DNA from 2 places in the Paenibacillus sp. D51F genome. Region 1 is predicted to be linked to the other one. Evidence: riboswitches for the same ligand, from Rfam matches in the RefSeq annotation. Region 1 holds a riboswitch; the other holds the start of a gene.
The links. Region 1 has a riboswitch for FMN ahead of ACLBWT_RS16085 (DMT family transporter). Riboswitches for the same ligand answer to the same signal wherever they lie in the genome.
Positions count from the first base shown of each region.

Region 2: it holds a riboswitch for FMN, as region 1 does, so the genes downstream of both, ribD (bifunctional diaminohydroxyphosphoribosylaminopyrimidine deaminase/5-amino-6-(5-phosphoribosylamino)uracil reductase RibD) here and ACLBWT_RS16085 (DMT family transporter) in region 1, are expected to answer to the same signal.

Region 1 covers NZ_JBKFAO010000008.1:156,111-159,314, forward strand. The annotation lists gene ACLBWT_RS16075 (MFS transporter) at 1-945, shown strand, start outside; gene ACLBWT_RS16080 (FixH family protein) at 1,198-1,584, opposite strand; FMN riboswitch at 1,716-1,869, shown strand; gene ACLBWT_RS16085 (DMT family transporter) at 1,991-2,971, shown strand; gene ACLBWT_RS16090 (MGMT family protein) at 2,968-3,204, opposite strand, start outside.
Region 2 covers NZ_JBKFAO010000002.1:136,673-139,876, forward strand. The annotation lists gene ACLBWT_RS04175 (bifunctional 3,4-dihydroxy-2-butanone-4-phosphate synthase/GTP cyclohydrolase II) at 1-84, opposite strand, end outside; gene ACLBWT_RS04180 (riboflavin synthase) at 109-783, opposite strand; gene ribD (bifunctional diaminohydroxyphosphoribosylaminopyrimidine deaminase/5-amino-6-(5-phosphoribosylamino)uracil reductase RibD) at 768-1,898, opposite strand; FMN riboswitch at 2,176-2,380, opposite strand; gene ACLBWT_RS04190 (peptidylprolyl isomerase) at 2,598-3,029, opposite strand.

The DNA.
Region 1 (3,204 bases):
CTGCTCGGCAGCGCCGGGTCGCTTGGCCTGGCCGTGCTGACGCCGCTGCTGACGCAAGGCCACAAGTACGAGTGGAGACAGCTCTATGTTGTGCTGCTCGTCGTCCACCTGCTGTTCCTGCCTTTGGCGGCGCTAGTCTTCCGGCGCCGGGCGGCAAGCCGGCATGGCGATACGGAGAACGTTCCTCTCCGCGAGAAAAAAGGGCTCTCCGCAGCTCCTGAAACGGCCCTTCCACCGGAGGACGGCCAAAAGCCGCATTCCGCAGCTCCGTCCGGAAGTTCCGGCGCCTCTTCAGCGGACTCACCCCGGAGCTGGCGGGAGAAATCCGCCGCGCTGCTGGACATGGCCCGAAACCGCGTATTCCTCGCCGTCTCCTTCTCTCTCCTTGCCTGCGGCTTCAGCATGGGCACCGTGGAAATGAACCTGGCCGCCATCCATCAGCACTCGCATGTGCCGACAGCGACAATCGCCGCTTCCCTCAGCCTGCTCGGCGTGCTCGAAGTTTGCGGCGGGCTCCTGTTCTCCTATTTCCTGGACCGCTCCTCCCGCTCGTCAGCGCTGGCTTTGCTGTTTGGAGTCCGCGTCCTCGCCTTTTCCTTGCTGCTTCCCCATCTGCAGCTGTCGCCTGTATTTTTCTCGCTGCTCTTCGGCGCAAGCTATGTTGGCGCCGTATCGGGCGGCATTCTGCTCGCGGAGGAGAGCGCCGGCGGACCGGGCGGCCTGCGCACCGGATTTCTGCTGCTCGTCCATCAGCTCGGAGGAGCGGCTGCCGCGCTCGGAGGAGGCATCCTTTACCGGCTTCAGCATTCGTACCAGACCGTCATTGCCGTCAATCTGGTTTTGAGCGCGCTCGCTTTCCTCTTCTTCCTCCTGCTCTCCCGGCATCTTGCTGCAAGACGCCGCCCATCGAGCGGCAGCTCATCGGAGCTTGAGGCTTCAGGCTGATGCCGATGCCAAGCGGAGCTTGAGGCTTCAGGCTGATGCCGATGCCAAGCGGATCCGCAGCCCGCTTCGCATGCGATTCCATGGACAGCAGACTGCGCAAATGTGACGGGCGGCGTGTACAATCCGGGAACGCATACGCCACGGGCATGCCGATCCGCGATAGCCAGGGATGGACATGTCTGTCCAGCGCCTCAAGCGGGAATGCAAAAAGGGCCGTCCCCCGATGGGGACAGCCCTTGGCCGGCTTCCGGATCAAGCGACGTCGAACGTGCTGCGCTTGATGATATGGAGATCGTCTCCGGAATAGATATGGATGTAGATGACGTATTTGCCCGGCTTATCGAACGTATGCGTGACCTCATACTGTCCCTGGGCCTTCTTCTTGGATGTGATCAAAATAGGGAGCTCCTGCTCCGTTTCTTCCCGGATGTCGAAGTCGATCTTCAGGTTCTCTTCCGTGACCAGTCCCTCGATGGCCGCTGTCAGCTGCAGCGGCGTTCCGGCCACGGCTGCCGGGTCGCTCGTAATCGCGACCTTGACCGCCGATTCGTCCTGATATGGCGCGTTGCCGGAAGATCCGCAGCCCGCCGCGACCAGAAGCACGAGAACCGCGATCGCCGCAAATGTCCATTTCTTCATGACCTGTATTCCCCTTTCCCTGTTGCGCTTGTCTCCTTATTATACCTGGGGAGATGCTCTGCTGCTCCTTGCAACCATGAACTTTTCTTGTCGAGTGCTGTCACCTTGTGATATAATTCACGCAACTGAATATGAACCTTCGGGGCAGGGTGCGATTCCCTACCGGCGGTGACGGCGCGAACGCGCGCCGAAGCCCGCGACTCCCGGAACTGCATATGCGGATCCGGGACTGACTTGGTGCGAGTCCAAGGCCGACGGTGACAGTCCGGATGAGAGAAGGTTTAATGCGCTTCGTGCCACGATCATGGCGAGGCGTATTATTTCGTGCCCCCGCCATTTGTCACTGGCGGGGGTTATGAGCTTCTACGAGGTTCAATTCAAAAACCCGCCACTGGAGGTTGTTGAATTGAAAGACACAGCTACGCTTGACCGTCCGCTCAGCGCGGACAAAAGCCTGTTCACCCGCAGCCGCGGCATCTGGTACGTCGTTCTCGGCGCGACACTCTGGGGAGTCGATCCCCTCTTCCGCATCCTGCTTCTGAAAACCTTCACGTCTCCGCAGATCGTTTTCCTGGAGCATCTTCTGCTCGCTCTCTATGCCGTACCGGTCCTTATCCATTACCGTCATCAGCTCACCGGCAAGCTCACCCTCGGCGTCGTCGGAGCCCTGTTCTTCGTTTCCTGGGGCGGCTCCGCCATCGCCACGGTGCTGTTCACGTCCGCGTTCACGATGGGCAACTTCAATGCCGTCCTGCTGCTGCAGAAGCTGCAGCCGCTGCTGGCCATCATTCTTGCCCGCTTCATGCTCAAGGAATCCTTCCCAGCCCGCTTTTCCTGGTATCTGCTCGTCGCACTCGCCGGAACGTACTTGCTTACATTCGGCTTCCATGCTCCGCAGCTCGGCCTGCATGATCTCGGCTCCCAGGCAGCCCTGTATTCGATCGCGGCCGCTTTCCTGTGGGGCGGATCGACCGTCATGGGCAAATACCTGCTGAAGAAGAAGCTCGGCTTCCCTATCGTCACTTCGCTCCGCTTCCTGCTCGCCATACCGCTGCTCGGCATTCTGCTGCTGGCCGCCGGAGATGCCTGGAAGCCGCTCGGCAGCTCGGGCACGGCTGCGATTCTCATCGTCAACCTGCTCTTCCAGGCTTTCATTCCCGGGCTGCTGAGCATGCTGCTTTATTATAAAGGGCTCTCCTCGACCAAGGCTTCCATCGCCACGCTGGCCGAGCTTGCCTTCCCTGCCGTCGGCGTCCTCATCAACTGGATCGTATTCGGATCCGTGCTCAAGGTTCATGAGCTGATCGGCTTCCTGCTCATCTGGGGCGTGCTCGTCATGCTCAGCCGCAGCACGGCCAGAGCTGCAGCGGAGCAGCCCGCCGCCTAATATCCGTCTTCGCCGCCGGACTGCTCACCATCCGGATCATGCCGATGCCGCTCAAGATCGATTGCCTCTTTATCCGCATCATGCCGATGCCGCTCGAGATCGATCGACTCTACATCCGCATCATGCCGATGCCGCTCGAGATCGATCGCTCCGCGCAAGCCTTCTTCGATGCCTTCCGCGGCCAGCAATGCCCTTTGAAGCTCGCCGGCATCTCCCGGCAGCGACACGGAGCC
Region 2 (3,204 bases), on a different contig from region 1:
GGGCTTGCCTGCAAGCAGCTCCTGGATCGCTTCCTCGACGGTATCGAACGGTGTCGGTCCTTCTTGATGGTCAAAGTGTTCCACTTCTGTCCTCTCCCTTCAGGCTTCTCAAATAAATCCATTATCGGCAAGGAAGGCGGCGCTTAGACCGCCAGAGGGCTGGGAAGCGGAAGGCGAGGATACGGATCGGCTGCCGTAATGAAGCAGGTGATCCACGTATTTCCCGACAATGTCGCATTCCAGATTGACGGTGTCTCCGGCTTTTTTATGCTGAAGCACCGTCTGGGCCAACGTGTGGGGGATGATCGATATGTCGAGTCCGCCGCCTTCCGTACCGGTTACCGTGAGGCTGATTCCGTCGACTGTAATGGATCCCTGGGGAATGACATATCGCATAAGCGCGTCATCATGAGGCTTGATCCGGAACACGACCGCGTTGGCGTCGACCCTGCGCTGCATGATCATTCCGGTGCCGTCCACATGCCCTTGAACGATATGCCCTCCGAACCTCCCCCCTGCCGCCATCGCCCGTTCCAGATTGACGGGGCTTCCGGCCGGGAGGTCCTTCAGATTCGTATGACGGTAGGTTTCCGGCATGACGTCGACATTGAAGCTTCGTTTGTCCCAGGAAGTAACCGTCAGGCACACTCCATTGACGGAAATGCTGTCCCCGAGGCCGACCCCTTCCAAAACCTTGGAAGCTCCAATAGTCAGCAAGAGAGCCTCGCCCCTCTGGGACACCCGCTGCAGGGTGCCTATTTCTTCGATCAAGCCGGTGAACATGGCTCAGCCTCCTTATCTCCGTAAAGCGGAACTCCGGACAAGCACCAGTCGTCTCCGAACCGCTCCATCTCCGTATCCACGAGGGTTATCGCCTCTTCCATCCGCAGAAACCCGCCGAAATCAAAGCTTCCCGGCGAAGCGGCTCCCCCGCCGATGATTTTCGGAGCGAAAAACAGCCTGATCCTGTCGACGAGCCTGTTATCCAGCATGCCCCCGTTCAGCCTGCCCCCTCCTTCGAGGAGGATCGAGCCGATTTCTCTCTCGCCGAGCTGCTTCATTCCCTGCTTCAAGTCGACCGTTCGGCCATGGCCGCAAAGGATCACCTCGGCGCCGGCGGCTTCCAGAGCTGCCCGCTTCGCCGGGTCGGCAGCGCCGGACGCCAGCACGATGACCGGGGCTGCGCCATCCATAAGCTTGGCCTTCGGCGGGAGCCGCAGCGTTGAATCGACAACGATCCGGACCGGCTGGAGCGCCGGCACGGAAAGCCTTGCGCTGAGCGAAGGGTCGTCGGCCAGCACGGTCCCGATCCCGACCATGATGCCTTGATGGCGATGTCTCAGCGCATGGACCGCCTCGCGTGATTCCGGTCCGGTAATCCAACGGCTGTCGCCGCTTTTCGCTGCGATCTTGCCGTCCAGCGTCGAGGCCGTCTTGAGCGTGACGAACGGAAGCCCGGTCGTTATGAATTTGTTGAACGCTTCATTCAGACGTCTGGATTCCGCTTCGCGGACTCCGGTGACGACCTCGATGCCGGCCTCGCGAAGCTTGCCGGCTCCGCTTCCCGCGACAGCGGGATTCGGGTCGATCGCCGCAATCACGACCTTGGCCGCGCGGGCGGCAATGATCCGGTCGCAGCACGGCGGCGTCCGGCCGAAGTGGCTGCATGGCTCTAGCGTCACATAGACGGTCGAGCCTTCCGCTTCTTCGCCGGCCATATTGAGCGCATGCACCTCGGCATGGCCTTCTCCCCGTTTCAGATGCGCTCCGATGCCGACGATGCGGCCGTTGTTGACGACGACGCAGCCGACGACCGGATTGACCGAGGTCTGCCCCGACGTCTTGGCAGCCATCTCCAGGGCCAGATCCATATAAAATCCGTCGTCCATCCGTTCCATAACGCAAAAACACCCCCGACGCTAAACCTTCGGGGGTGTGGATGACAATCGAGTCCGCTTAGGATGATCACGCCGGCAAGGAAAGTACAGTTCCTTGCCAGGGTAGGGGAAAGCAGACGGACACCCGTCGCTATTCCCGCATGCATGCTTCGTACCAGCAGGTGTCTATGGCAAAACATTTCGCGAATATGCCAAACATCCTCCATCCGGAGGGATGGCCTTCGCTGATGGATGCCAAAATAGACGCCTTGGAACAAGGCATGGCGAGCATCAAAAGCGGCTCCTTCTCCCATCCAGACTGTACTGTCGGTCCTGGAATCTCACCAGGTCCACCGCTTGCCTTGCGCCGCAGGCTCTCGAGAGCTTGCGGGAAATGGCAATCGGGTCACGGACTTGCCGCGCTGCCGAGGCGGAGCATTTGCTCTGGCGCTCGCAGGCGGATCACCGCCGGTTGGGACTTTCACCCGACCCCGAAGGAAACCGCTGTATTTGGTTCAAACCTGTCGAACGATCATGCCGGCAAGAAACTGTATCCAGAATGATAACTGTTCTTCCTGCATCTTACCTTGCCTCCATCCAAATTGCAAGTCGGCGGCTTGGAATTGGAGCCGTTCCGGCTTCGCGGCTGCGGACAAGGGAGAAAAGAAATAAGCCGGCAGAGGGCTGTCCCTCCGCCGGACTATTCGGGCAAAGCCTTCCTTAAGCCTCGGAAACTTCTACTTTGGCCATTTTCGCGCCGTTGTTGAACGCATCGACATACTCCATGCCCTTGGCAACTTTGCCGAAGACCGTATGCTGTCCGTCCAGATGCGGCTGCGGCTGATAGCAGATGTAGAACTGGCTGCCGCCCGTATTGCGTCCCGCATGCGCCATCGCGAGGGAGCCGCGCTCATGCTTGTTCGGGTTGATCTCGCAGTTGATCGTATAGCCAGGGCCGCCGGTGCCGGTGCCGTTCGGGCAGCCGCCTTGAGCGACGAATCCCGGAATGACGCGGTGGAAGCTCAGTCCGTTGTAGAAGCCCTCGTTCGCGAGCTTTTCAAAATTGGCGACCGTGTTCGGGGCGTCCTTTTCGAACAGGTCCAGAACCACTTCTCCGCCGTTTTCCAGCGTGATTTTTGCTTGTTTTGCCATGATAGTCACTCCTTGTCCTCTAACGGTATGTACGGATTCTATCATACACTAAGGCAGCATTCCAAGCAAAACGGCAGCTGTCCAAACAGAGGACAGCCCCGTTTGCGCAGGAGTAGAGAGAAACCGCGGTTCTCGTGCGGGTTCTATTCTCGAAAAGCAAAACGGCAGCTGTCCA